2 regions of the Paenibacillus sp. FSL L8-0644 genome follow, and region 2 is predicted to be linked to the other one. Evidence: riboswitches for the same ligand, from Rfam matches in the RefSeq annotation. Region 2 holds a riboswitch; the other holds the start of a gene.

Region 1 (14,972 bases), 1.7 Mb from region 2:
GTAATTTAACGCATGAAATTAAAGCGGCCTTGCAGGAGGACCCGCTGAATCGGACACTCGTGTTGAGCCGTATCTTTGGCTTGGGCGGCAAAGATTTTTATGCAGAAGATGCAGAGGCGTTCTTCCAGCTTGCAATCGAGGCGGCAGAGGCCGGACGAGTAGAGAAGCCCTTTGATTACTACGGAATTAATTCGGGTTCACCGGACAAGGTGATGCCGCAAGTTATGCAGCCGCCACGTGGTAATGATTACCGGACGGGTCTGATTCAGGTTACGCCGGACGAGGAGACCGGGAAGCTCAAGGTCAAGGTACCACCTTTGCGGTCGTTGACAACCAAACCACGGCGTCTTTCACCAGGCCACGGAGCTTGTCCAGGATGTGGGGCATTGTCTGCGCTGGAACTGTTTTTCAAAGGTATTGAAGGGGATATTGTCGTGCTGTTCCAGACAGGCTGCGTATATGTGACGACGACAGGGTATCCATATACATCACACAAACAACCGATGATCCACAATCTTTTTCAAAACGGGGCCGCTACCCTTTCAGGAGCGCTGGAAGCTTACATGGAAATGAAACGGCGTAATGAAATTGAGATGTCGGACGATCCGACCTTTATCATGATTAGTGGTGACGGTGGGATGGATATTGGTATGGGTTCTGCGATTGGTGCGGCTCTGCGTAATCATAAGCTAATCATGCTGGAATATGATAACGAGGGGTACATGAATACAGGTTCACAGCAATCTTACTCCACTCCGCTCGGTCACATGACCAGTACGTCGGGTGTAGGTAAAATGCAAAAAGGAAAGCAAGGGCATCACAAGGATACCGTGCAAATCATGGCTGCTTGTAACATTCCGTATGCTTTTACCGCTGCTGAAAGTCATCCGCAGGATATGCTGCGTAAAGCAGCCAAGGCTCAATGGTATGCAAACAACGTGGGTACGGCCTATGGTAAAATCCTGTGCGCCTGTCCGCTGAATTGGAAATCCGAAGACAGACTGGGTACCAGCATTGTGGGCGCCGCAGTCGAGTCCTGTTTCTTTCCTTTGTACGAAATAGAGCAAGGCAGTACGACGATTACGTACAATCCGGAGGACAAAGGAAAACGAATTCCAGCTGCTGAATGGCTGAAATTAATGGGTAAAACGAAGCATCTTATTAAGGAGGAGGCTACGCTGGCGACCTTTGAACAGGAGATTGAGCGTCGCTGGACTATCCTGAAAAAGAAACATGAAATTTCAGAGCTATAATCCTGTTTTTTGCATAATCATCGATTAACATTGTTAGCCGCTGTTACTGTAGTGGCTCGATCAAGATTCTTTGCGCTTTTTGCGCAAAGAATCTTTTTTGTCGTTTATGGGTTGAAGCATAAAAAAACAGGTAATGATTTCCGATATAGGAGTGGAGGCCTATAAGAGGCACGTTAAAAAGTTTTCTTCTGAATTTTAAGATGCAATGAGGTGCAGGTAATGATTAAGCTGAATACAGTTGAAATAATCGAAATTATAAAGAAGCAAATCCCTAAGGTTATGAACATCAAGCCAGTGGAACTCAAGTTTACGGATGATTTTGGACGGACCTCGCTGGCAGCGACAGAACACAAATTTACGCTGACGAACCAGCATTATTCTGCCAAGGTGATGGATTGCGTGTTAGAAACACAAGTACGCCCCATTTTAATGTGCGAAATTATTTATTTTCTAAAATGCGAGTTTATTGACGGACATGTTGATGTACGACTGGATTATGAAGCATGTTCTGAGGAAGGGCGAGGACCGGTTGCTTCAGCCGTAATTACCTTTGATCATGCAACAGAGCTGGGAGTCGAGGAACTGGCCGATCTGATTGACTTGGCGCTTCATATGAACGATAAAACCTGGTTTGAAGAACTCTCCAGCCAATATGTCAAAACCAAAGCAGGAGCTTCTATTTGATAACTTGCTTTTTTTAGAAGTCGGTGCTAATATACGTAACAAGTTTAATGTTAATTCAATTAAATAAGAGCAAGATCCTTCGGGGCGGGGCGAAATTCCCCACCGGCGGTGATGACATGTTTGTGGATCGTTTTTGTGAGAAACAGCATGGCTTAGTCCGTGACCCGGATGCTGAATGATCAGCAGAAGGTGGACCTGGTGCAAATCCGGGACCGACAGTATAGTCTGGATGGGAGAAGGATACGAAGCGCATGTGCATGACGTGACATGTGCCGATTTTTAGCATACCCAATTGTGCGTACGGCTTATTTCGTTGTAGGACAGCATCGGGCGATAGCTTGCTTAAGCTTTCTTTTTGATGGGTGTTCTGAGCGTATTTGGTTGTATACTCAGTCATGCTTTCTATTGGCAAACCTATGATTTCATGTCGTCTTAAGATGCAAATGAACTGCGCTTGTATACTACAAATGTGACTCTCATCACCCCCATGACGGATTGAATCCGAACTGGGGGTTTTTTGCGCTTATAGCTGATGAATTAGGGATAAACTGAGATGTAGTGGAAAGGAGTGAAGGCATGTTTACCGGATTGGTCGAGGAAGTGGGTCGTATTCAAACCATTTCCAAAAGCGGTGAAGCGATGGTGCTGGGGATTTCGGGTTCCGTGGTGTTGGGCGATTTAAAAATAGGAGACAGTGTCTCAGTGAATGGCGTTTGCCTGACGGCGATACAGATCGGTACGAAAGACTTTAAGGTTGATGTGATGCCGGAAACCTTTCGTAGCACTAATCTGAAAGAGTTGAGATCCGGCAGCCGAGTCAATCTGGAGCGAGCGATGGCGGCGAGTGGAAGGTTCGGAGGACATATCGTGCAAGGACATGTGGACGGGACGGGAACGATTCGCGGGGTGACATCAGACCAGAATGCAGTGGTGTTCGAAATTGAGCCTAAAAATCAAACATTATTTAAATATATTCTTCTCAAAGGGTCAATCACAATTGATGGTATAAGCCTCACAGTCGCACAGCGTACGGGAGATACCTTTGCCGTATCCATTATTCCCCACACCTTATCCGAAACGGCCTTACAAGCCAAACGTGAGGGGGATACCGTCAATATCGAATGCGATATTTTGGGCAAATATGTAGAACAGCTTTTAAATTACAGAGGTGCAACGGAGGCGGAGAGAGTAGAAAAAGCTCCTCTCAGTTTGGACTATTTGGCGAAATACGGCTTTGCCTGATATTGAATGGTAAACCTGTTTAGGAGCATTCGTGGCACAAGACATAAGGAGGAAAGTGTTATGGATAGAGGTAGCCAAACAAGTGCAATGGCAAACGTCATAGAGCATGGCGAGTTGGAACATGACGAAGAGATTCGTTTGGATTCCATCGAAGAAGCGTTGGAGGACTTGAAAAACGGTAAGGTTGTCATTGTAGTGGATGATGAACAGCGCGAAAATGAAGGCGATTTTATCGCTTTGGCTGAAAAAGCGTCGCCTGAGGTCATTAATTTCATGATTACAGAAGGTCGCGGGTTGGTCTGTGTGCCGATCACACGACAAAGAGCCGAGGCCTTGGAATTGCATCCTATGGTAAAGCAAAATACAGATTTCCACGGTACTGCCTTTACGGTATCGGTAGATCATATGGAGACAACAACGGGGATTTCAGCGGCCGAGCGTTCCTTGACTGTACGCGCCTTGGCAGACGAAGCAGTCACAGGAAGTGATTTCCGCAAGCCTGGTCACATGTTCCCGCTGATTGCTCGCGATGGGGGTGTCTTGCAGCGTGCTGGTCACACGGAGGCGGCTGTTGATCTGGCTCGACTCAGTGGCTTCAAGCCTGCTGGAGTCATTTGTGAAATTATAAAGGAAGATGGCTCAATGGCCCGCCTGCCTGATCTGGCATTGGTCGCTAAGCGACATCAATTGAAGCTGATCAGTATTCAGGATTTGGTGGACTACCGTCGTCGTTTGTCATTGTAAATAATTTAAATTAAGAGAGGTTGATTAATTATGGCACGTTTTCTAGAAGGTAATCTTGTATCGAACGGTTTAAAATATGGTATTGTGGTGGGCAGATTTAATGAGTTTATTACGAGCAAGCTGTTAAGCGGTGCAATTGACGCACTTCAACGACATGGTGCACAGGAAGATGAAATTGATGTAGCCTGGGTTCCGGGTGCATTTGAAATTTCACTAATTGCGCAAAAAATGGCTGCAAGCGGCAAATATGATGCCGTAATTACGCTGGGTACGGTCATCCGTGGTTCTACTTCACATTATGATATCGTCTGCAATGAAGTGGCCAAGGGTGTGGCAGCGAGCAGCCTAAAAACGGGAGTACCTGTTATTTTTGGGGTAGTGACTACAGAAAACATTGAACAGGCTATTGAACGAGCAGGTACGAAGGCTGGTAATAAAGGTTGGGATTCAGCACTGGCTGCGATTGAAATGGCCAATCTCGGCAAGCAATTTTAATGATAGGAATAGCTGAATAGAACGGTATAAACTGCGAGGGGAAAAAAGGGATTGGATTGTTAAGCAAGGCGATGACGTATATACTACAGAAAGAGGGATTGATAACGCAGAGCATAAGTGCTATAGGGAAAGGTATTGTTGAATGATGATTGGAGTAAGGCAGGGGGAAGCACATTGACAGTCGTAAACTACAAGCTGGAAACATTCGAGGGTCCGCTGGATCTACTGTTGCATCTGATTGATAAAGCCGAAATCGACATTCAGGATATCCCGATTAGCGATATTACTGATCAGTATATGGCTTTTTTGCACAGTATGCAGGAGCTGGAACTGGACATTACGAGCGAGTTTCTGGTGATGGCGGCGACGCTCTTATCCATTAAGAGTAAATTGTTGCTTCCCAAGCCACCTGTGATGGAATATGACGATTTGGATTTTTATGAGGAAGAGGATTATGATCCACGTGAGGAACTGGTCCGCAAGCTGGTGGAGTATCGTAAATATAAAGGGATTGCTCGCCATCTAAGTGAACGTGAGTGGGAGCGGAGTCTAATTTATGGCAAAGAGCCAGAAGATCTGAGTGCATTCCTGCCCACTGAACCCGTAAATCCGGTGCATGGGCTGCATGCAAGCGATTTGGTCGCAGCCTTTCAGCGTGCTTTGCGCAAAGCAGAACGACGTACGACGGTAACCCGTGTTCATCGGGACGAAATTTCAGTCAAGGACCGTATCCGGCAAGTTATCGGGGCTTTAGAGATGGTGGGGAATGGAGGACGGCTACTGTTCTCCAAGCTGATGCATGAGGATATGTATCGGCATGAAGTGGTTGTGACCTTTTTGGCTATCCTTGAACTGATGAAAATGAAGCAAATTTTCTGTTATCAGGAGAAGCTTTTCGATGATATTGTAATGGAGTGGAGAGGGGATTTACGGGTTAATGGATTATCTGAAGCTGAAATCAATTATTGAGGGACTGCTGTTTCTAGCAGGAGAGGAAGGGTTGTCCACCAAGCAGATCGCCGACATTGTAGAGCAGCAGCAAGAGCTGGTTGAACAGTGCCTGGAAGATATGAAGCAGGACATGGAGCAGGGGGGAAGAGGCCTGCAACTTGTCCGTATTGCCGGTCATTATCAGCTTGCAACTTTATCCGAACATGCACCTTACTTTGAAAAGCTCGCATACTCTCCGGCACGTGCGTCACTGTCTCAAGCTGCTTTGGAGACGCTGGCCATTGTGGCCTACCGCCAGCCCATTACAAGAGTTGAAATCGAAGAGATTCGGGGGGTTAAATCCGAGCGGGCCATACATACACTGGTCAACAAGGAGCTCATTGAAGAGAAAGGTCGAGCTGAAGCCATCGGACGGCCGATATTGTACGGAACGACGAAATCATTTTTGGATTATTTCGGTCTGGGCTCTCTGGCAGATCTACCGCAACCGGAGCTGTTCGAGAATTCGGACAATTTGGAGGAAGAGACTCAATTATTGTTCGAGCGTCTGGAGAGTAGCCAGCCTGCGGCCAACGATCTAGATCTTGAATCCCAATAAAGTTGCTCCGGATCTTGCGGTTCACTTATGTAAAAGTTCAAACAGACAGCCAGTCCTCATATCGTTGGGGGCTGGCTGTTGGTATTTTAAGATGCATGATTTTCCGGCGAACGGTCATACTATTTTTGCCATGATATTCTATAGCAAAAAGGTAGGGAGGACACGCCAGTGTGGAAATGGATCAGTATCGCCATCATCGTCGTTATATTACTTGTACTGGCAGTTCTGCTCTCTCGTATTCGTTTGAAGCTGAATATTGCCAAACATGACAATGATGATCGGGCGCATCTAGAGATCAGATTTCTATACGGGATGATAAAAATGAATTACGATGTGCCGGCCATTCTCATAACAGGGTTGAAAAAGGGGCTTCTCTATCGGCTAGATCGCAACAAAAACATACATAAAACGGATGCTTCCGTGGATAGCGGTAATATTGATACAGTAAAAATCAAGCAATTTATACATGATATACGGGTTTTGCTCAAGGGAACGAAATCCTTTAATAAATGGTTGCGACATACATTGGCACATGTGACGATGTCCAAAATGGAATGGTCTACCAACATTAGTCTTGCTGACGCGGCATATACAGCTACCTCAACTGGTATTTTGTGGGGATTAAAAACAACCTTGATCGGTTATGCTTCAAGCTTTGTACGCATGGATTGTACCCCTAAGCTGTATGTTGTGCCCTATTGGGTGGATCGCTTGCGTTTTACCACCACTTTGAACTGTGAAGCAAACGTATCGCTCGGCTATTTAATGTTCTCCTTGCTCATCTTATCTTACCGCATATGGCGCGTTCCGGGTGGACCGGAGGCATGGAAACGGGTTTTTTTCAAAAAAAATGCGGCGGATCATCAAGCTAACAATGAATGGTAAACAGTGGAGAGAGGTGAGACTCAATCCTTTCTGAACTATCGAATGACATACATATTTCCTTGAACCCCTGCGCACAATAGCGAAAGAAAAGGCAGTCTACGCTTGAGATAAGCAGAGGAGGAATAAATCATGTCAGATCACCCGATTCAAGGGCTCATGCAAACCGCAATGGAAAACATCAAAGCCATGGTAGACGTGAATACGATTGTAGGAGACGCAGTGGAAACACCCGATGGTTCTGTTATTTTGCCAATCAGTAAGGTGGGATTTGGTTTCGCTGCCGGGGGAAGTGATTTTAACGTAGACGAAGAGGCACTTCATACTTCCTCGGCGTCGGGTAATCATAGCGGGAAGGAAGGGCATCCTTTTGGAGGCGGTAGCGGTGGTGGTGTATCTATTCATCCCATTGCTTTTCTGGTTGTTGGCAAACAGGGGGCACAGATCGTTCCATTGGACAATCAAACGCATCTGATTGAGAAGCTCATTGACTCCACGCCATACCTGATTGATAAGGTTCAGTCTATCTTCCGGAATTCAGGCGGCGACTTGCAGACTCCCCCCCCACAGGTACCTGTAGATGTTGCTACGGATCACAGTAATTCTGGCCCGGCTTACTTGTAAAAGTTATTGAAATTAAAAGCGTTCTCTCAGGAAGGTATCCCAAAGCCGAGTATAGGCTAAGGAATACCTTCTTTTCTGCTTGTACTTGGCCCTATCCCCGAATATACTGCCTTCCCCCAATGAAAGCATGTATATGGTGACTGTATTCCTGTTGATACAAAGTATGCAGCGAGATTTCATTTTTTCGATTTCCTTCGGCAGCAAACTGCGATAGGTAGATGAAGTCCGGATAGATCACTTCATCCGTCAAATAAGCAGATACCGTGGCTTCCGGTCGACGATGTTGATTCAGGGAATCGATAATACCCTTCGCCGGCAAGATGCCAATCCCATGTCCATAAAACAAGTCTTCCTTCAGCTTAACGACATTTTCTCCTTTCCATTCTAATGTTTCAGACGACACATCCGGATTGTTGAAATACAGAATATCGCCAGGAGCCGCTTTATGACTTCCTTCCTGCTGTATGAGCCTGAGGTCGCTGTCATAGTGCCAGTCATACAGCAGCATATCTGCAAAAATCCGATTAAACTCACTTTCCAGAATGGAATCCAGCACTCCATTGTACAGCACAATAACCATAGCTGTTGCACATTCAAAAGCGTATTGATGACCGTTTAAAAAGATATCTCTGATGCCTTGGGCCGGTGTGACACCTGCTTTGATCTGAAAGCCACCTTTTTCCGTTAAATTCCAAAATTTCGGGTTGCAACGTGCGGTAGCAAAAGTGGCAAAGGATACACCGCTTCGATGCAATGCTTCTGCGGACTCTACAATCCGCGATCTTAAAATCATTTCAAACTGTAGTCGCTGCATGTTATAACCCCTCGATCCATATTTAACGTTTAGTAACTAATATATATGTGCTCAGGAGGGCATGTTGCTTGGTTTGTGTAGAAAGAAAGCGAAAAAGGAGCAGCTAATGGCTAGTCCTGTAAAAGGAATTTTCTGTTATAAAGGTGGACATACTTTGAACAGCTTGGACATAGAATGGTACAAGACTTGCTCAAAACCGGAGGAATCCAAATGTTTAAAAAAAAGCAACACATTCACGCGGACCACAGCCATTTCTTGAATAAGGCACGCGCATTTGTTTTGCCGCTGGTACTACTGCTTATTTTGTCATTGCCGCTTACGTTGCTAAGTCCGCAGTCCGTTCGGGGAGCGATAAAAACAGAAGTAGCGCCGCCCGCATTAGGAACCCATGCACAGGCTGCTTCTTTAATTGATGTTACATCAGGAAGAATCATTTATTCTTCCGAAGGTGACCGGGAGCTACGTATTGCCAGCCTGACCAAAATTATGACAGCGATCGTGGCTATTGAACATGGACGCTTGCAGGACCGGGTAAAGGTGAGCCCAACCGCGTATGCCAAAGAAGGGTCCTCGCTTTTTCTGCAAATGGGTGAACAAATGTCATTGGAAAATATGCTGTACGGCTTAATGCTCCGTTCTGGTAATGATGCCGCTTCTGCCATTGCTGAGCATGTGGGGGGGACAGAAGAGGGATTTGTTCATTTGATGAACGACAAGGCGGTTCAGCTTGGGCTAAGCCATACACATTTTGCTAATCCGCACGGGCTGGATGCCGAGGGACATTATTCCTCAGCCAATGATATGGCCCGGCTTACTGCTTATGCGCTGCATAATCCAACTTTTGCCCGTATCGTAAAAACAGAATTGAAAAAAGCACCGAATCCCAACGACTCTTGGGACTACTCATGGCACAATAAAAACAAAATGCTGCGGCTGTATGACGGAGCTGACGGGGTGAAAACAGGCTTTACCAAAAAAGCGTTTCGCTGTCTGGTCAGTTCGGCTACACGGGACGGTCGTCAGCTCGCTGCTGTTACCTTGAATGACGGGGACGATTGGAACGATCATGCCCGTATGCTTGATTACGGATTCCGATATTATCCGCTCATTCCGATTACGGACAAGCAGCAACCTATCGATGGTTACCCACTATTAACAGGTACAAGCTTTGCCTATCCTTTACATGATGGCGAGAAAACCCAGTTGCACAAAAGACTGGTGTTGTATAAAAATTCCGCTTCTGCCGATAGAGCGGACGTATCTTTTGGCTTACGAGGACGGGTTGAATTCCTTTTGGAAGGTAAACTTATCGGTTCTGTTCCTGTGTATGCAAAAGGTAGTAAGCTGCCTGCTCAAAATACCGTACAGCCACAGAAGGAGACTCCAACTGCACAAGAACCTGCGAACAATACTCAGCAACGAGGTTGGACGAGCAGATGGAACGAAATCCTTAAAAATTTGTTTGGAGCATAGGGCAACCAGGAAATAGAGCTGTACGTGTCACATCATTGGGAAAAGGAGGAATCAGCCATGATTCATCTCATATGGGTGGCTTTGATTTGTATTGGATTTGTATTTGCTGCCGCGCAGGGAAATATTGAGGTGGTGACGAAAGCGGCTTTTGACGGGGCAACTACGGGGGTTACAGTGTGCTTTGGACTGATAAGTGTGCTGGTGTTCTGGATGGGCATGATGCGGCTGGCTGAAGATGGCGGGCTCTTACAGAAAATATCCAAGCTTCTTTCTCCTTTAGTTGCCTTTCTCTTCCCTGATGTTCCGCGTAATCATCCCGCTATGGGTTACATTCTGTCCAATATGAGCGCCAATCTGCTGGGTCTGGGGAATGCAGCCACACCGATGGGAATCAAGGCGATGCAAGAGCTGCAGACGCTCAATCCAGATAAGCAAACCGCCACACCAGCCATGTGTACGCTACTCGCCCTGAATACAGCCAGTATTACGCTTATTCCTACGACGTTGATCGCGATACGGCTAAATTTTCATTCCGCACATCCGGCAGAAATCGTCGGTACGACACTGGTAGCGACCGCAATAGCCACCTTTGCTGCAATTGCGGCGGATCGTTGGTACCGTAGTCGAGAATTGCGCCGCCGTCCTCCGGCGATTCCGCCGTCCCAGTCATCCTTGGCGCCACTCGCCCCACCAGCACCAACATCTGCTGCCTCTTCAACTACGTTGCCCGTATCTTCACCTGCCGTTCCGCGAACGGGAATCACGGCTGCCAAGGGCAGGGACACCACTTGGAAAGGATGAGGGAGGCATGCTTAATTTTATAAACCTCGTATCGACTTGGGCCATTCCGGTTATTCTCGCTTTTATTCCTTTATATGCATATGCTAAAAAGGTCCCTGTCTACGATTCTTTTGTGGATGGAGCCAAAGACGGATTTTCTACCGCCATCAGCATTATTCCTCATCTCGTAGGCATGATGGTGGCGATTAGCATTTTTCGAGCATCCGGCGCCTTGGACTATTTGATCTCTTGGGTTACCCCTTGGATTAAACACTGGGGTGTACCGGGCGAGGTATTGCCTTTAGGCTTGCTTCGTCCATTGACGGGCACTGGTTCACTTGCGTTTACGACGGATCTAATTCGCACCTATGGCCCGGATTCCATGATCGGTCGGATCGCTTCAACGATTCAGGGCAGCACAGACACGACGCTATATGTGCTAACTGTATATTTTGGTGCGGTAGGTATCCGCAATGGACGGTATGCTTTGAAGGTAGGACTATTTTCAGATGTGGTTGGTTTTGTGGCAGCCATTGCGATTTGCCTGCTTGTATTTTAATTTCTGCATCGTTTTTTGAACGGGGGTTGTGATTTTGCTCATGGATGGGTATCATTAGCATGAGGTGAATTAGCGAACATGGAAAGATTGCAGAAAATATTGGCCCAAGCGGGTGTAGCTTCCAGACGTAAATGTGAGGAGCTTATTCAGGCGGGTAGCGTGGAAGTGAACGGGGTTGTCGTAACTGAACTGGGAACGAAGGCAGACCCTGATCAAGATATGATTACGGTAAAGGGACGCCCGATCAAAACCGAGAAAAAAATCTATTTGATGATGAACAAACCTAAAGGGGTCATTACGAGCGCTTCCGATCCGGAAGGCCGTAAAATCGTGTCAGACTATCTGAAAGGCGTTAAGGAACGCGTATATCCGGTGGGACGTCTCGATTACGACACCGAAGGACTGCTGTTGCTCACCAATGATGGCGAGTTCGCCAATCTGCTGACCCATCCCAAGCATCATGTGCCCAAGACATATGTGGCAACAGTCAAAGGCGTTCCACATGGTACTGAGCTGGACAAGCTGAAAAAGGGAATCGTGCTGGAAGATGGCATTACTGCACCAGCCGAGGTAGAATATAAAGATGTAGATCCGAATGGTAAGGAGTCTGTGATCCAGATTACCATTTATGAAGGCAGAAATCGCCAAGTAAGACGGATGTTTGAGGCCATTTCACACCCAGTCATCAGACTCAAGCGGATAGCCTTCGGAGATCTTTTGCTACAAAACTTGAAGCGCGGTCTGACCAGACCCCTAACCAAGGACGAAATCAACCGTCTCATTCAACTTGCCAAATCAGACAACACGAAAAAGAAACGGACAGGACGGGGGTCATAACCCCGGCCTTTTTGGTGTAAAGAGACTGTTGGATGAGAGTAAAGTTTGACCAAGCACGGGAAAATAGTAAAATAGAGAGAATGCTTTTTTTAGCGAAGGGGCTGGGAATATGTCAGAACAAAGCAACCGCATATTAATTGTAGATGATGAAGAACGCATTCGACGCCTTCTGCGGATGTATCTGGAAAAAGAAGGATATGCAATTGACGAAGCTGAGGATGGCGAGATTGCCCTCCAAAAAGCGACTGCAAGCGATTACAGCATTATTTTGCTCGATGTGATGCTTCCGGGGATGGATGGGATTGAGGTGTGTACACGGCTACGTCAGACCAAAGCTACACCTGTGATTATGCTGACTGCCAAAGGCGAGGAAGTGAACCGTGTACAAGGCTTTGAAGTCGGAGCTGATGATTATGTGGTTAAGCCCTTTAGCCCGCGAGAAGTCATTTACCGGGTAAAGGCGATTTTACGCCGTTCGTCGGAAACTGCCTTTTTAACGAAAGAGGCGGTACCAAGCAATAGTATTGTTTTTCCGAATCTTATCATTGAGCATGATGCGCACCGGGTAACTGCGGGTGGGATTGAAATCAGTCTCACGCCTAAAGAGTACGAGCTGTTGCATTATTTGGCGGTGTCACCAGATAAAGTCTTCTCACGCGAAGAACTGCTGAAAGACGTTTGGAATTACGAATTTTTTGGTGATCTGCGCACTGTGGATACGCATGTGAAACGGCTTCGTGAAAAGCTGAATAAGGTATCGCCAGAGGCAGCGGCTATGATTACGACCGTGTGGGGCGTAGGTTATAAGCTGGAGGTTCCAAAATAACGTGAACTTCTGGAGATCGCTGGTAGGCAAGCTGTGGATCACCATCATTTGCCTTGTAGGCTCTGTGCTTATTTTTTTAGGGCTTTTTTTATTGCCGTACATCAACAGAAATTTTGCGGCGTATGAATCGACGGAAATCAAGCATTTGTTCACCTATACATGTATAGTCGGATTTTTATTGACGACCTTTTTTGCCCTATTTCTTTTTACTAAAATCACACAGCCTATGCAGCTGTTGATTCAGGCGGCGAATGCCATTCGTGAGGGAAGGTATGATACTCGGCTTTCGCTGGTGACCAGTGATGAAATTGGAGAACTGGCGAAAACTTTTAATCATATGTCTACGGAACTGGAAGCAACGATCCGCAGTCTGAATGAGGAGAAAAACCATTTATCCAGCGTACTGCGAAGCATGTCTGATGCAGTAATCACCTTCGACAGAAGCGGACAAATCATCTTGACGAATCCGCCGGCACAAAGTTTGCTGAATATCTGGGAAAAGCTGGAGTGGCAGGAACGTGATCTGGAGGAGTTTGGAGCTTCTGTACCTGAGCCTTTGCAGTCTCTGTTCCATACCGTTATGGACAGGGGAGAGGATGTCGGAGACTATATCCATGTCAAGAAGGGCTCCTGGTCGGTGCAGATGGCGCCTCTGTATACGGATAATGCAATCCGCGGTGCAGTAGCTGTGCTTAGAGATATTACGGAAGAAGTGAAGCTAGAGAAGATGCGGAGCGATTTTGTGGCCAACGTATCTCATGAAATCCGTACACCTTTATCTATGATGCAGGGCTACAGTGAGGCGTTGCTGGATGGTATGGCGGGTTCACCAGAAGAATCCGAGGAACTGGTGCAGGTCATCCATGATGAGTCATTACGCATGGGAAGGTTAGTCAAGGATCTGCTTGATCTGGCCCGAATGGAGGCTGGTCATACAGACATGCACCGACAGGAATTGGATGTGAACGAGTTGATCGAGCGTGTTCACCGTAAATTTACGGTACGATCAAAGGAACAGGGACTGACACTCGATTACCATGAGCATGGCCAGCGTTTGTTGCTGCCTGAGGCAGATGAAGACCGGTTGGAACAGGTATTGACCAATTTGCTAGATAATGCATTTAGACACACACCCGGCGGGAAAAAGGTTACTATTGCGGCGGATCGAATTTTGGGAGAACGGCATGAGTTAATCCGTATTCGGATTAAGGATGAAGGTGTAGGCATTGCCAGCGAGGATCTACCTTATATTTTCGACCGCTTTTACAAGGCAGATAAAGCCAGAGTACGTGGTGAGGATAAAGGGACTGGCTTGGGGCTTGCTATTGTCAAGAATATTGTAGAGGCTCACGGAGGCTCTGTCTCTGCTGCCAGCGTATTGGGGGAAGGGACGGAATTTACTATTTTGCTGCCCATTTCCAGCAAAACTAAGCTGGGTCTGTAACAGGCTTATAAGCCCAGGCTGATATACCCCGGTTTGCAGCATCCTCGGAAGAGGGTGCTTTTTGTTGAAAAATCAACATTTATCTTGTTCAACGTGGAACATCCTGTTTCAAAATGATTACTCACATGATAGATAACTCGGTATAAGAAAAAGACGCCTGGGTAGCCAGGCGCCTCTCTTTATTATAAAACCATGGACTTCTCAATATGTCTGGAACTAATTTAGCACTACTTCTTGGGCAGTATTTAGTTCTGGCAAACCAACGAGTTGAATTAGCACGTCTTTTGGCACGGCTTTATCGACGGTCAGAATCATGATGGCTTCACCGCCGACAATTTTACGCCCTACTTGCATGGAAGCGATATTGACGCCGTTTTCTCCAAGCAAGGTGCCGACACGACCGATAATGCCTGGTTTATCATTGTGGGAGATGAGCAGGAAATGAGCTTCCGGTGCCACGTCTACCGGGAACTGGTTCAACCGAACAATACGTTCGCCATAGCCTGCCAGCAGGGTGCCAGATACACGTTGCTCTTCGCCGCTCTGCGTTTTGAGTGTAACGGTAATCAGGTTGGTAAAACCCTTGGTGGCGGGCGCCTGAGATACGACAAGATGGATGTCACGTGTTTTGGCCAGATGTACAGAGTTTACAATGTTCACATCGCTGCCCAGATGACGGCTAAGTACGCCTTTCAAAATATACCGTGTCAGCGGCTGTGTATCCACAGAGGACAAATCGCCAGCGTAATCTACCTGAATTTCACGT
Region 2 (14,972 bases):
ACAGGTGACGTTGAACTGCAACGACTCATGACGGAAATTAATCGACTGCTGGACTTGAATCTCAGAGTGTCTGCAGATTACAACCGTAGCCAAATTGCTATGCGCAAAATGATTTCGAACATTTCACACGATCTCAAGACCCCGCTTACGGTTGTGCTTGGATATGCCGAGATGCTGGATGGCGATCCGACTATTTTGCCGGAAGAACGTATAAAGCTGCTATCCAAAATTCATCAAAAGACAAGCGAAGCGATTGAGTTGATCGGAAGCTTTTTTAATTTGGCGAAACTGGAAGCTAATGATACGGATATTCCGTTGACACGACTGGAAGTGGGAGAACTGTGCAGACGCAGCATTTTAGAGTTTTATGACCTGCTGACCGCACAGGGGTTTACTGTACATATTGAGATCACGGAGCACCCCATTCATGCCTTGGGGAACGAAGGAGCGATTGGACGGGTGCTGAACAATCTGATCTCGAATGCCATTCGCTACGGGGCAGACGGACGGACGCTGGGTCTGACTTTATCGGAACAGCAGGATACAGTGCGTATAGAGGTATGGGATCGTGGAAAAGGCATACAGGAATCTGAGCAGGATAAAGTTTTTGAACGCATGTACACACTGGAGGACTCCCGCAATAAGGCGGTACAAGGCAGCGGACTGGGCCTTACGATTGCCAAACGTCTGGTTGAAACGATGAACGGAGAAATTCAATTGACTAGTAAACCTTATGAGCGGACGGTCTTCTCTTTTACATTGAAGAAAATCAACTATTAATCGGACTCAACATGCTCAACTTAATAAATTTGTAAGAATCACGAAAGAAAAATGAACATTTCGCCCTTTATCCTTGAATTATCAGCAATATACGAAGGGAGAACACCCATGACTTACGTAATACGTACACATCAGTTGACCAAAGCCCTGAAGGGTAACGAAATTGTAACGGGAGTCAGTATGAATGTGCGCAAGGGAGAAACCTATGGCTTTCTCGGCCCTAACGGGGCAGGCAAGACAACGATGATGAAAATGATTACGAATTTACTCAAGCCGACATCGGGTGAAATTGAATTATTCGGTGAGAAATTAACGCCAAAGTCGTATCATCTGCTCGGACGTATGGGTTCGATTATTGAATACCCGATTTTTTATGATAGGCTGACGGCGCAGCAAAATCTCGAACTTCATTGTGAATACATGGGCTACTATAATAAGCAGGCTGTTCGGGATGCCCTGGAATTAGTAAACTTGCAGAATGCGGATGACAAGTCGGTAAAAGACTTTTCACTGGGAATGAAACAGCGTCTCGGGATTGCCCGCGCTATTGCGACTAAGCCAGAGCTACTCATTTTGGATGAACCGATTAATGGTCTGGACCCCGTGGGAATCAAGGAAATCCGCCAACTATTCCACATGCTATGCAAGGAATATGGGATGACTCTGCTCGTGTCCAGTCATATTTTAGCGGAAATAGAGCAGATTGCGGATACGGTAGGCGTGATTAATCACGGAAGGCTGATTGAGGAAGTGTCGATGGAACAGGTGCGGGAAACCAATACGGAATACATCGAATTTACGACCAACGATTGTAAAAAGGCGGCCTACGTCCTCTCCCATCATCTGAATCTGAATAATATAAGGGTGCTCAATGAACAGAGTATACGTATTTACGATTCAAATGTACCGCAGAAACAAATTACGAAGACGCTCATTTTAAATGATATAGAAGTGGATTCCATTCATCAGAAAAGCAGTACGCTGGAAGACTACTTTTTGCGGCTGTTAAACGGAGGTGATCTTCATGCTTAAGTTGATGCAACTGGAGCTCAAAAAATTTCATCTGGCGGGTTATATCCGTTCAGCACTGATCGCCAATGCATGCATTCTTGGGCTGCTCTGTATCATCGCGCTGGACAGCCAAAGTACAGGAATACCCGAATTTACACAGTACACTCAGCTTCTCGATCTCATGGACATGCTGGTCAGAGCCACATTTATTGTGTTTGCCTCCGTTCTCCTGTGCCGCTTTATCGTAGGGGAATTTAAGTCCAAATCGATTACGATCCTGTTCATGTATCCGATTCACCGTCAGAAGCTGATGATCGCCAAGCTCTTGGTTGTGCTGCTGTTTACCTTCTTGTCTATTATTATTTCGGAAATAATCATTACGGCTGCTATTCATCTGCTCAACCAGTTTGTCTTGATTGTACCCGATAACCTTACTCTTTCGATACTGGGTCAACAATCAGCACGGACGCTGATCAATGCCGTTGCTGCCAGCTTTATGGGACTGGTTCCGCTGTATATGGGGATGCGAAGATACTCTGTACCTACTACCATTGTGACCTCAATCCTGATTGTAGCATTGCTTTTCTCTAATAATAACGGCGCTACACTTAGCTCCATAGCCCCCGTGCAAATAGGCTTCTCTATACTGGGAATGCTGGTGGCTTATGCGGCGATTCGACGCATTGAGTATAAGGATATTACTTCATAGTATGTAACTTAGTAAAACGCTTTCGAAAAATAGATGAAAATCATTGTTAGATATACACACATTTTTCACTGGACTTCATTCTAAAACAGGTATATCCTATAGGAGAAATTAAAAAACGGAATAAGGATCTTCGGGGTAGGGTGTGATTCCCAACCGGCGGTATGGCTCATGGAGCTAAGCCCGCGACTCTGTATCTGGCAACAGGATACGGACTGATTTGGTGAGATGCCAAAGCCGACGGTAAAGTCCGGATGGAAGAAGATCGAAATATCAACATGCCGCGAAGTGGATGAATGCTGCGTTATGGGTTTTGCAGTTGCAGTAACTTCATTTAACTTGCATAAAGCGGCAAGTTTATTTGATCAACCCCCGTCTTGCATGGCCTTTCGCCATGGACGGGGGTTTTTGTGCCACCGGTCCTGTATTCGCAAGGAGCTAATTGAGTATGAGTCAATCTTCTACTGTACTAACATCCAAAGGTTTTGATCATAGCTCCCACATGAAAAGCGGTTTTTGGCTGGTCGCAATTGGGGCAGCCTTGTGGGGCGCTGATCCGCTGTTTCGTATTATTTTGCTAAAATCATTTACTTCAACACAAATTGTACTAATGGAGCATGTGCTGCTCTTCCTCGCTCTGACACCGATGCTGTGGAAGCATCGTGAGGAACTCAAAGCGGTACGGCTTCGTCAAGTTTTCGCTATTTTGTTCGTCTCGTGGGGCGGCTCGGCTCTGGCCAGCGTGATTTTTACCATGGCGCTCAGCAACGGTGATCTGAATGCTGTACTCTTACTCCAGAAGCTTCAACCATTGGTCGCTATTATTCTGGCCCGCGTTATATTGAAGGAAATGCTGCCGCGTCATTTTGGATTATTAATTGTCGTCGCTCTGTTCGGGACGTATCTTCTGACCTTCGGTTGGTCGCTCCCCTTCGGGCATGTTCGTGATTTTGTCCAGGTCGGTAGTCTACTTGCACTGGGTGCAGCGGTTCTGTGGGGCGGTTCGACAGTCATGGGAAGCTACTTGCTTCGTTCAATGAAATATGAAACGGTAACCTCCCTCCGCTTCATGGTGGCGCTCCCTCTGCTAATTGTCCTCACCTCTGTAGAGCATGCGCCATGGAATATGCCTGCCGGTACATGGGCAGGCGCAGCTGTGATTATCAACTTGCTATTGCAGGCATTGCTTCCGGGTCTTCTTAGCTTATTGCTGTATTACAAAGGCTTAAGTACGACCAAAGCGTCTTATGCTACGATGGCAGAATTGAGCTTTCCCATGGTGGGTGTCGTGATTAATTGGATCGCATTTCAGCAAATCGTTACTGTAGCGCAATTGACTGGTTTTATGCTCATCTGGATTACGCTCTTTATGATTTCACGTCAGCAAAAAAATTAACAGTTCAATGTCCCCTTCATGACTCACCCAAGCCAAATTGTGAAGATGCTTTTGCATCTCCGATTTGGCTTTTTATGTGTTCGCATTAATATTAATCATAGTTCTTTAGACCTGTTTTTCAAAAAAAGTGTCTAAAATATGCTACTATTTCTCGTTTCCCAATGATTACATCTATAAAATTCGTCGGTTTATGTCGAATAAAACAATGTAGTGATCATCAGACACAGAGGAGCAAGAACTATGACTAAAACAAAACAAACAGTTCCGTGGTGGAACAGGTTTCTCAAGCAGTTTTATTTAATGAGGACAAGATTAATAATATCTTTTTTAGCTGTGTTATTGATTCCGAGCGTACTTATCGGGTACTTTTCTTATCAGGGGGCTACGACACAACTCAGTCAGCAAATGGGCGGTTCCGTATACACGAATCTGTATCTGATCCGGAGCAATGTCAATCAGTATGTAGCGCCTATTATGAAAGACCTGGACGTGCTTACCACTGAAATCAATTCTGATTCCATTGGTACCAACCAAGAGACCCTTCAGAAAAAGTTAGATGTTATCGTCAAGGCTCACCCCGAGCTAGATGCAGCGCTTCTCGGCAATGAGAAGGGGCAATACATACGTTCGCCGAAAAAACAGGAGTCCGATTATGATCCCAGGGAGAGAAAATGGTACAAAAACGCGATGCTGGAAAAGGGTAAAGTATTCGTCGGTGTTCCAGTTGCCAGCGTCACGACAGGGAATTTAGTCGTTAATATATCGGGAACGCTGGAGGACGGTGAAGGAGCTGTTGCCCTGGCTTTGAACCTGGACAAAATGAGTGAAAGTCTGCAGTCTGTTAAGATTGGTGAGCGCGGAGGACTCATTATTGTTGATTCTGAACATAAAGTTGTATCTGGGACTGGAACAGCTTTCAACAAGACAGGCAAAAAAGCGGCTGACGCCATAGAAGGACTTCCCGAAGTGGCGACAACCGTCGAAAATGATACTCCTTCCATGTCGCAAATTCAATTTATGAATCGAGATATGCTGGCCTTTACACTTAAGGACCCTCTCACCGGTTGGAGCATTGTCGCACTGTCGGATCTGGAGGATTATAGTGATGCAGTCCAACCAATTCTGAAACAAAGCCTGATTGTGATTGTTATTTCCATACTTGCCGCGGCGATCATCATTGTGCTTATGGTCCGCTCATTCTTAATTCCGCTGCGCAAGCTGCAAGCAGGAACACGCATCGTCCGTGACGGAAATCTGACCGAACGTGTTAATCTATCCAGCAAGGATGAGTTCGGCGAACTGGCACAGAATTTTGACCAGATGACGCATTCCTTGCATACGATGGTCTCAGAGGTCAACCAAACCTCCTCCCGACTTGCTTCCTCTTCCCTGATAATCAAGGAAAGCACAGAGCAAACGACGGAGTCCGTACAACATGTAGCGGAAACGGTTATGGAATCCGCGGAAAATGCAGCCACCAGCGCCGAGGCATCCGAGCAGACCGCTAATGCCGTTGAAGAAATGGCGAAGGGTGTCAGCACCATTGCCGAATCGGCAAGCTCCATCGTGGATTCAGCAGGACAAACCGAGCATGATGTGGCTCAAGGCAGTCAAATGATCAGTAGTGTACGGACCCAAATGGACCGTATTCTGGAGGCTGTCAGCCAAACGGCTAGCCTAATGGATGAGCTATCCCAGCTCTCGGACGATGCGAAGCAGATGAATACGGCTATTGCCGCCATTGCCAAGCAAACCAATTTGTTGTCTCTGAACGCGTCTATTGAAGCTTCCAGAGCTGGCGAAGCCGGGCGTGGATTTGCCGTAGTCGCTATAGAGGTACGCAAGCTGTCTGAGCAATCCAAGGAAAGCGCGGATTCCATCAGTCAGATTATTACTCAGATGCTCGATTTGATTCAACGCTCTACCGCTACCATGAACGGTAATGTTCGTAACCAGGTAGGTGAAGGTATGCGTATTAGCCAAGATGCAGAAGGTGCATTTACGAATATTGAGCGCTCTACTTCTCATATCGTGGAACAAATTCAAAGTGTGTCCGCTGCTGCTGAACAAATCTCAGCCAGTACAGAGGAAGTCTCCGCCACTGTTACCCATTTGGCAAGCCTGTCTCGCAATTCGGCGGACAGCTCGCAGACAACATCTGCTGCTGCTCAGGAACAAATGGCAGCTATGGAGGAAATTGCCTCTTCGTCACAGGAGTTGTCCAACATGGCGCAGGATTTGCAACAGCTGGTTAAGCGATTTAAGATTTAACTTACTACTAACAAAAGCCTTCGTCCGTATACAAATTACGGGCGAAGGCTTTTTACATTTGAGTTCTTGATATGCTCTCTCTCTTGTTACTTATAGGGTCATCTGACCGGTTAAATGACGGCGTCTATCTCCTTCAGGGTCGTGCTCCACCTTAATATTCTGATGGAAAATAGCTGTAGTCCGCTCTTCTCTGTCGTACATCGGCCAAGCCCCCTCGGACAGCACTGGCTTCCCATCACGTGCAAAAGCAACCCATGCCTGCTGCATATCTTGAGCCAGCTTCTGCATCGAAGGTTGAATCTCTAATCCAAGCTTATCTAGCAGCTCCAGATTATCGAAAACAAACGCAATCTCTGCACCGTGAACCGCTTGTCCAAAGGTAGGATGCCCCGGCAATGTCCAATCAAAACGATACATCCATACAGGCGCATGCGCCGACTGTGCAACAGCAAGAGCCAACGCAGGACGCCAAAAAAATAGATCGGTCAACATTTGCGCCTGTCCCTCAATCGTAACCGGAAAAGGTTCTATCAGGTCGCCGATGTCTGACATGCCCGTCATCATTTCCAATGCCTGTCTCGCTGTCGACTTGTTCATTAGATGGGATTCTTTTCGGATGAAATAGCCCCCCTCATGCAAGTTCGTTCCAATCAAAACGGAAACCTGCTTTGCTGAACCTTGCGCGATTGCAGACAGGGGTACATCTGGCAAGGTCACACCGTCCACAACGGGTTGATAGATCATCGCCATCCCTGGTCCGATGACTTCATGCGTCTTCGCCATCGCTAGCATCAGCGCATCTGTCGGCAGGCTAAACAACCTCTCTGGATGCTGAGTGTCCACACCCAGCTGCTGTAGATACACAGCCGTCACTTGCTCGGCCTGTGAAGTTGGCAATACCTGCGACGCACCGCTCTGCAAAATTGCACGCTGGAACAGTCCTTTAGCTGCTGGCATCGCCAATAAAGCGGCAATACTCATCGCGCCTGCTGATTCACCGAACACCGTCACTTCGTCCGGATTGCCGCCAAAGGCAGAGATGTGATCCCTAACCCATTCCAGCGCAGCGATCTGATCCAGTAGTCCCGCATTAGAGGTCAGGCCATCTCCCTTTGGAGTCAGATGCAAAAATCCTAACGGCCCCAATCGATAATTGATCGTAACAACCACAACATCGCCATTCTTCGCCATGCGTTCCCCGTCATATAAAGGTATAATCCCGGACCCCGTGATAAAGGCACCGCCATGAACCCACACCATCACTGGACGTCCCTTCTCAGGAGTCTTCGAAGCAGGTGTCCAAACGTTCAGGTATAAGCAATCCTCTGACTGCTTAGGCGGTTCCACCAGATTTCCAGTCATACTTTCAGCGGATGGCATAGGTTGCGGACAGATTGGCCCAAAACTCGTCGCAGCCCGCACACCCTCCCAAGACTCCAAAGGCTGGGGCGCGTGAAAACGTAGTTTTCCAACAGGAGGCTGTGCATATGGGATACCTTTCCACACATGATATCCATTTCCCGTTTCCCCACGTAATTGACCTAAACGAGTATGTACCGTAATACTTTCCATTATGAAGCCCCCTTTATTTCGTATGTTCAACACAACGGTATAATATCAATCTTTACATATCTCTATTATACCCTTTGCACACGGCCAAACCAAAAAATACCGGAAGCACTTTTGCGCTCCGGCATTTTTATAAACAAGATAGGGAAATAGCGATTAATCCCGAACTTCTTCTTTTGGAATCAGCTTGTAAATTTCTTCGCTTTCCATAGAGTCAATTAGTCGATCTAGCCACTTGTAATAAGCGACGGCCTGCTTCATTTTCATACGATCTTGCTGAAGAATCGCCTTAAATTCCTCGTACTCTTCACCCTGATTCATCAATCTGTCCAGCTCATCAATGGCTTTGCGCAACACCAGTAAATTTGTTTCTACTGCTTTTCTCCATTTAATAGCGAAGAAGTCAGTGAAGGTTTGATGCCAGTCATATTCGACTTCATACAAGTCTTTGCGTGAGCCCTTGCTCCATACCTTATTTACCATTTTCAGATCCAATAATGTTCGAACTCCTGTACTCATGCTCGTTTTGCTCATTTCCATTTCACGGCCCATCTCGTCCAGCGTCATCGGTTTATCCGCAAAAAAAAGCAAACCGTATAAATGCCCCGCAGACAAAGTAATCCCATACAGGTCCATGTTTTTACCTATAGCTTCTATGACACGTTTGCGAATTTTTTGCAGCGAAGCCTGCTGCTCATCACCTAACTGGTACAAGCTCATGCTTGCAACCTCCTAATTTTAGAGCATTTTGCACAACCTAGTATGAACGATTTACCCGTAAAAGATTAGCTTTGACGCAATATATGAAATCTTTCAACAATAAATGAAATGTTTCAAAAGCAAAGCTTCTGTCTATATTACAACAGCATGGGTCGTTCAAAATCATAATTCGCAAAATTGCTAATGATAGTAAACTTTTTAAATTATGGATATACATAAATCTTTTTCTTATGGTTATATTTCATTGTCTATTTTAAAAAAAGCACTATCGGTTGTAAAGTTCCGAATGTTTGAGCATTCTATAGAACGAAGGAGCATATCGAAGGAAACTTTGTACAGTTTTTTCTGTACGTACTTTATGAACAGTTTTTTTGTTTGAAATGTAAGCAATGCTTCTGTTACAATTAATTTTGTCATTAACCGTTCAGGATGTTCAGAATTATGATTTTTATACTCAATCCTTAATGCAACATGGGGTTAATACCAAGCAAAGTATAGAAAGAAGAGGTGTATGTATGACGATTTTGGAAGTCAAAAATGTCAGCAAACTCTTTGGTCCTCACGCAGAGCAAGGTGTTCCGCTCCTGGAGCAAGGCTGGGGCAAGGAAAAGTTGGCCAAAGAAAAACAGATTACTGTTGGTGTCAATAAGGCCAACATGGAAATTAAGCAAGGTGAAATTTTCGTAATTATGGGGCTATCGGGCAGTGGCAAGTCCACTTTGGTGCGAATGCTAAATCGCTTGATTGAGCCTACCTCCGGTGAAATTCTGGTCCACGGCAAAGATCTCCGTAAGATGAACAAAGAACAACTTCGCGAAGTTCGTCGTAAAACCATCAGCATGGTTTTTCAAAAATTCGCTCTGTTCCCACATCGGACTGTATTAGAAAATGTAGAATATGGTCTTGAAATTCAAAAGGTAGAAAAAGCACAGCGTCAGGAAAAGGCGCAACAAGCGCTGGAACTGGTTGGTCTTAAAAACTGGGGCGATAAAATGCCCGATGAATTGAGTGGCGGCATGCAGCAGCGTGTCGGTCTGGCACGGGCGCTGGCTAATGACCCTGAAGTGCTCCTGATGGATGAAGCGTTCAGTGCATTGGACCCGCTCATTCGCCGTGACATGCAGGATGAGCTGTTGGAGCTTCAGGATAAAATGAAGAAAACCATTGTGTTTATCACCCATGATCTGGATGAAGCGTTGCGGATTGGTGACCGGATTGCATTGATGCGAGACGGTGCGGTCGTACAAATCGGTACACCGGAAGAAATTATGATCCAACCGGCTAACTCTTATGTAGCCCGCTTCGTCGAGGATGTGGATCTGTCCAAGGTATTGACGGCTGCTCATGTCATGCTTCGTCCAGAAACCATCACCATGGATCGTGGTCCGCGTGTGGCTCTGGAATTGATGCGGGAGCGTGGGATTTCCAATTTGTTCGTCATTGACCGCACCAAAAAGCTACTGGGTGTTATTAACGCCGAGGATGCTGTTCATGCACTGCGCAATAATTTGAAAATTGAAGATATTTTGATCACGGACGGACCGCAGGTTGCTGCCGAGACAGTCATTAATGATTTATTTGAAATTACAAGCTCGTCCAAGGTGCCGCTGGCTGTGGTCGATGACAAGCAAAAGCTGCTGGGCGTTATCGTCCGTGGAGCATTGCTCGGCGCACTTGGTGGAGATGTTACCACTACGAAGGAGGTGAATGCCCGTGATACCGAAACTGCCAATCGCTGAGTGGATTCAATCCATTGTAGACTGGATGGGTATTCATCTGGCTGGATTGTTTAATGTTATTTCTTCCATTATAGAAGCTGTAGTTGGCTTTTTCTCAGGCCTGTTCATGCTTCCGCACCCTCTGGTGTTCATCGTAATCATCGGGATTATCGCCTTTATGATCGGGCGGGTTCAGCTTACGCTATTTACTGTCATCGGCTTCCTGCTGATTGATAATCTTGGTTATTGGAGTGAAACAATGAATACGCTCGGACTGGTCATCACGTCTGCGCTCGTATCCATTGTTATCGGGATTCCCATCGGGATCTGGTGTGCATACAGTAAATCGGCATCACGCATTATCACGCCTTTACTTGATTTTATGCAGACGATGCCTGCGTTCGTGTACTTACTCCCAGCGGTTACCTTTTTCAGCCTGGGTGTTGTGCCGGGTGTTATCGCATCTGTTATCTTTGCTATCCCCCCAACCATTCGCATGACCAACTTGGGGATTATGCAAGTATCAGGTGAGCTGATCGAAGCATCAGACGCTTTTGGTTCAACATCTGCGCAAAAGCTGTTCAAAGTTCAGCTTCCACTTGCATTGCCTACCTTAATGGCTGGTATTAACCAGACGATTATGCTGTCACTGTCTATGGTTGTCATTGCTTCCATGATCGGTGCGGAAGGCATCGGTGCTGTTGTGTACCGTGCTGTGACACAGCTGCAAATCGGTAAAGGTTTTGAAGCCGGCTTAGCTGTTGTCGTTCTGGCTATTGTGCTTGACCGTTTTACGCAAAACCTGTTTAAACCTACGCAAAAAGGCAAAAGCCGCGTATCCAGCAAGCAAAAAGTATGGATTACTTCTGCAGTTACAGCTGTCATTCTGATCGCTGGTGCATCCCAATATTTTGTTGGAACGGATCATTCCGCATCTGGCAAAGGTAACGCTGCTGCCAACCCGGTTGGCGAAGAAGTCGGTTACAAAATTATCGGTATTGATGCCGGGGCAGGCATTATGAAATCGACTGCCAAAGCAATTCAAGACTACAATTTGTCTGATTGGAAGCTGGTTGAAGGTTCCGGTGCAGCTATGACGGCCACACTGGACAAAGCCATTAAAGCGAAAAAACCGATCATTATTACAGGTTGGACTCCACACTGGATGTTCAACAAGTATGATCTCAAATATTTGGAAGACCCTAAGAATTCTTATGGTGAAGCCGAGGGGATTCATACGATTGCCCGTAAAGGCTTGCAGCAGGATGCTCCTATCGCTTATGAGTTTCTAAAACGTTTCAAATGGACACCAGAAGATATGGGTGAAATGATGGTCGCCATTCAAGCCGGAACCAGTCCTGAGCAAGCTGCCAAGGATTGGGCGGAGAAACATGCCGACAAGGTTCAGGAATGGACTCAAGGACTGCAACCTGTCAATGGTGACACCTTCAAGCTAAGTTATGTGGCTTGGGATTCTGAAATTGCCAGCACGAATTTGCTAAGTTATATTTTGGAGAACAAACTGGGTTACAAAGTAACAGCACTTCAAGTTGAAGCAGGTCCTATGTGGACGGGTGTCGCTAGTGGTGATGTAGATGCTTCACCGGCTGCATGGCTGCCGTTAACACATGCGGATTACTGGGCTAAATACAAGGATAAGCTCGACGATCTTGGGGCTAATATGAGCGGTGTTAAAACCGGATTGGTCGTTCCAGCTTACATGGATGTTAAATCGATTACTGATTTGCAGGATAACGGAGCCGAAGCGGCTCCGGCTTCCGCCACAACTGGAGACTTTGGCAAAGAGGTCGGCTACCGCATTGTCGGTACCGACCCTGGCGCCGGACTAATGAAGCTGACCGCTAAAGCTATGAATGACTATGGCTTATCCGACTGGAAGCTGCTTGAAAGCTCTGGAGCTGCTATGACTGCTACACTGGATAAAGCTATCAAAGCCAAGCAGCCTATCGTCGTAACAGGTTGGACACCTCACTGGATGTTTAACAAATATGATTTGAAATACTTGAAAGATCCTAAAAAAGCGTACGGTGATAAGGAAGAAATTCATACAATCGCCCGCAAAGGTTTGAAGCAGGATGCTCCTGTGGCTTATGAATTTCTAAGCCGATTTAAGTGGACTGCTGAAGATATGGGTGAAGTGATGATCGCGATTCAGGACGGTACTGCCCCACAGCAGGCTGCCAAGAATTGGGCTGATAAACATCCTGACAAGGTTCAGGAATGGATCAAGGGTCTGCAGCCCGTCAACGGCGATCCTTTGAAGCTAAGCTACGCTGCTTGGGATTCTGAAATTGCCAGTACGAACGTATTGAAATATGTATTGGAACAAAAATTAGGCTATAAAGTAACAGCTCTGCAGGTGGAAATCGGCCCGATGTGGACTGGCGTAGCTGGCGGAAGTGTAGATGCTACCGCAGCCGCTTGGCTTCCATTGACGCATGCTGATTATTGGGCTCAATACAAGGATAAGGTGGATGACATCGGAACCAGCATGACTGGCGTTATGTCCGGGCTTGTCGTTCCATCCTATGTGCCGATTGATTCTATCGAGGATCTTCAGCCGCCGCAATAATATTTTTTCTGCTTTTAAACCATACGAACAAGCAAAAGGCAGATCAGGGTTTACTCCTGATCTGCCTTTTTGTGATATCCAATATTTAGAGTTGCTCTCAGCCTTTTAGCGTGAATCCTTCTTGAGCGGACACTTCGGCATGCTGCTCTGTCGTCTGGTGCTGTCTAAAGAATAACGGATAGATCGCGAAAGACACCAGCAGACTTACACAACCAATGACGCCTAGAGCAATCATATCTTTGAAAATGTACGTGATATCCAGTCCTTTGAGCGTGATGTTCCGTACAGCATCCAGGTAATACGTCAGTGGCAATATCTCAGCAAGCCCCCGCAAGAAGCCGGGCATTGCCTCTAATGGCCATGTATAGCCTGACAGCATAAAGGAAGGAACAGCAATCAGCATCAGAGTTTGGGTCGCATCTACTCTGGTTTTGGAAAAGAGACTGAACAGGAAGCCTAATCCGCACAAGGCAAAGTTAAAAACCAGCGACACTAAAATCAACGGCAGTACCTGTCCCCTGAACGGAATATCGAAGCATAAAGCGCTGATACTGAATACAGTCAGCACATTGAAAGCTCCCGCTGCATAATACGGTGCCAGTTTGGCAATAGCCAAACGCCAAGGGGTATTTCTCCATGCGCCAAATCTTCCCCAAGTCCCTGCTTCCTTATCACGCGTGCAAGACAACGCAATACCTAGCAGCAAACACTGCTGGAGAGCCGCAGAAATAACCCCCAACGGCATGAAAAGCTTATAATCATATACTGGGTTAAATAGCACTCTGGATCGGAACGGGATGGTAGTCAGCGTCGACGCGGCCTGATCGGCGTTCATTCCCTTTTGTTTCATGGAATTGACTGATACTCCGGCACTCACGCTACTAATAACCTGATTCGCAATCCGACTGGCACTATTGGAATACATCATATTACTGCCGTCAATCAGCGTGAGCACGGGTGGATTCTCCCCATGCTTAAGCCGAGTAGTAAAGTTGTCGGGAATGACGATTCCGACCTTAGCTTCTCCAGTCTCTACTTGACGGACTACATCATCCTGATTGTTTGCTTGCCGTGTAACGGCAAATGAATCGGTCGAATCAAACGCCTGAATGATCTGGCGACTGAGTTGCGAATTATCTCCGTCGTACACGGTGACAGGCATCTCGGTAATCCGCTGATGTGAATATAGGAAGCCGAATAGTATCGTATACACAATCGGCGTAATCAGCAGAATAGCCATAAAGCGGCGGTCCCGGAAGATGCTCAGCCATTCCTCGCGAAACACATCGCGGATACGAAGTCTTTCCTGTGAATCCTGCATATTACTGCGCCCCTTTGCCTGTAAACAGAACCGTGGAGCCTGTTGGAACCGATGCAGCAAGGTCTGGCAATGCTACTTTAACACCGAAGGAACGGACATCCTTGTCACCGGAGCTTTGGCTCGGTTTTTGAATGGCAAAGTCAGCAGCCGATTCTAACAGAATGACTTTACCCTTCAGCTCCTTACCGCCAGACAGCAATTTAATTTGGACTGTATCCCCTGCTTGAAGACCGTTCAGAGACGTTTCAGGTACATAGAATTTAGCCCAACGTTGTGTCGAAGTTTCAATGGTATAAACCGGGAACCCTGCACTAGCCATTTCACCTAAGCTAAGCGACTTGGATTTTACGATTCCATCCTCGGACGCACGCAGCGTAGTGTAGCTCAAATAGGTCTGAGCCTCTTGAAGTGCGGCTTCCGCTTGGGCTACCTGTGCATTGGCACCTGCAACCGCAGATTGAGCCTGCTCAACTGTGGATTGCGCCGCCTTCACCGCAGATTGCGCTTGTTCTACCGAAGCCTGAGCGGCTTTGACATCTTCCTGTTGCAGAGCAACTTTGCCCGCTCCTGCCTGTGCTTCCTTCACCGCAGCCAAGGCTTGACGGTATTGAGCTTCAGCCGCCGTAATTTCCTCCTTGCGGCTTCCCTCCCGTGCCATATCCAATTTTTGCGACTCCGCATTATACTTGGCCACTGCCTGTTGATGTTCCAATGTCGCTTGATCCAAAGATGCCTGGGTTGCTGCACCGGCTTCTTGAAGCTTTTTGGCACGCTCCAGATTTTTAACGGTCAGGTCCAGCGTTTCCTTGGCTACCTTCACAGATACTTGCAATTGCTCAAGCTCCTGTGGTCTTGCCCCGCTCTTGAGGGCATCCAGTTTTGCCAAG

What was found. A riboswitch is a leader RNA that binds a small molecule or an ion and turns the genes downstream of it on or off. The one in region 2 is predicted to bind FMN.
Region 1: linked by a shared signal. The riboswitch ahead of ribE (riboflavin synthase) and the one ahead of NSS94_RS06875 (DMT family transporter) in region 2 are both predicted to bind FMN.

The regions. Positions count from the first base shown of each region.
Region 1 covers NZ_JBBOYN010000001.1:3,199,644-3,214,615, reverse strand. The annotation lists gene NSS94_RS14515 (thiamine pyrophosphate-dependent enzyme) at 1-1,253, shown strand, start outside; gene NSS94_RS14510 (IDEAL domain-containing protein) at 1,473-1,937, shown strand; FMN riboswitch at 2,009-2,182, shown strand; gene ribE (riboflavin synthase) at 2,514-3,179, shown strand; gene ribB (3,4-dihydroxy-2-butanone-4-phosphate synthase) at 3,240-3,923, shown strand; gene ribH (6,7-dimethyl-8-ribityllumazine synthase) at 3,954-4,418, shown strand; gene NSS94_RS14490 (segregation and condensation protein A) at 4,593-5,387, shown strand; gene scpB (SMC-Scp complex subunit ScpB) at 5,356-5,967, shown strand; gene NSS94_RS14480 (DUF2953 domain-containing protein) at 6,136-6,852, shown strand; gene ytfJ (GerW family sporulation protein) at 6,982-7,473, shown strand; gene NSS94_RS14470 (protein-glutamine gamma-glutamyltransferase) at 7,565-8,287, opposite strand; gene NSS94_RS14465 (D-alanyl-D-alanine carboxypeptidase family protein) at 8,498-9,760, shown strand; gene NSS94_RS14460 (nucleoside recognition domain-containing protein) at 9,818-10,561, shown strand; gene NSS94_RS14455 (spore maturation protein) at 10,569-11,099, shown strand; gene NSS94_RS14450 (pseudouridine synthase) at 11,178-11,936, shown strand; gene NSS94_RS14445 (response regulator transcription factor) at 12,046-12,762, shown strand; gene NSS94_RS14440 (ATP-binding protein) at 12,764-14,206, shown strand; gene serA (phosphoglycerate dehydrogenase) at 14,423-14,972, opposite strand, start outside.
Region 2 covers NZ_JBBOYN010000001.1:1,520,007-1,534,978, reverse strand. The annotation lists gene NSS94_RS06890 (sensor histidine kinase) at 1-780, shown strand, start outside; gene NSS94_RS06885 (ABC transporter ATP-binding protein) at 889-1,812, shown strand; gene NSS94_RS06880 (ABC transporter permease) at 1,805-2,500, shown strand; FMN riboswitch at 2,623-2,767, shown strand; gene NSS94_RS06875 (DMT family transporter) at 2,946-3,893, shown strand; gene NSS94_RS06870 (methyl-accepting chemotaxis protein) at 4,134-6,164, shown strand; gene NSS94_RS06865 (carboxylesterase/lipase family protein) at 6,255-7,736, opposite strand; gene NSS94_RS06860 (GbsR/MarR family transcriptional regulator) at 7,890-8,453, opposite strand; gene NSS94_RS06855 (quaternary amine ABC transporter ATP-binding protein) at 8,969-10,192, shown strand; gene NSS94_RS06850 (glycine betaine ABC transporter substrate-binding protein) at 10,167-12,764, shown strand; gene NSS94_RS06845 (ABC transporter permease) at 12,862-14,085, opposite strand; gene NSS94_RS06840 (HlyD family secretion protein) at 14,087-14,972, opposite strand, start outside.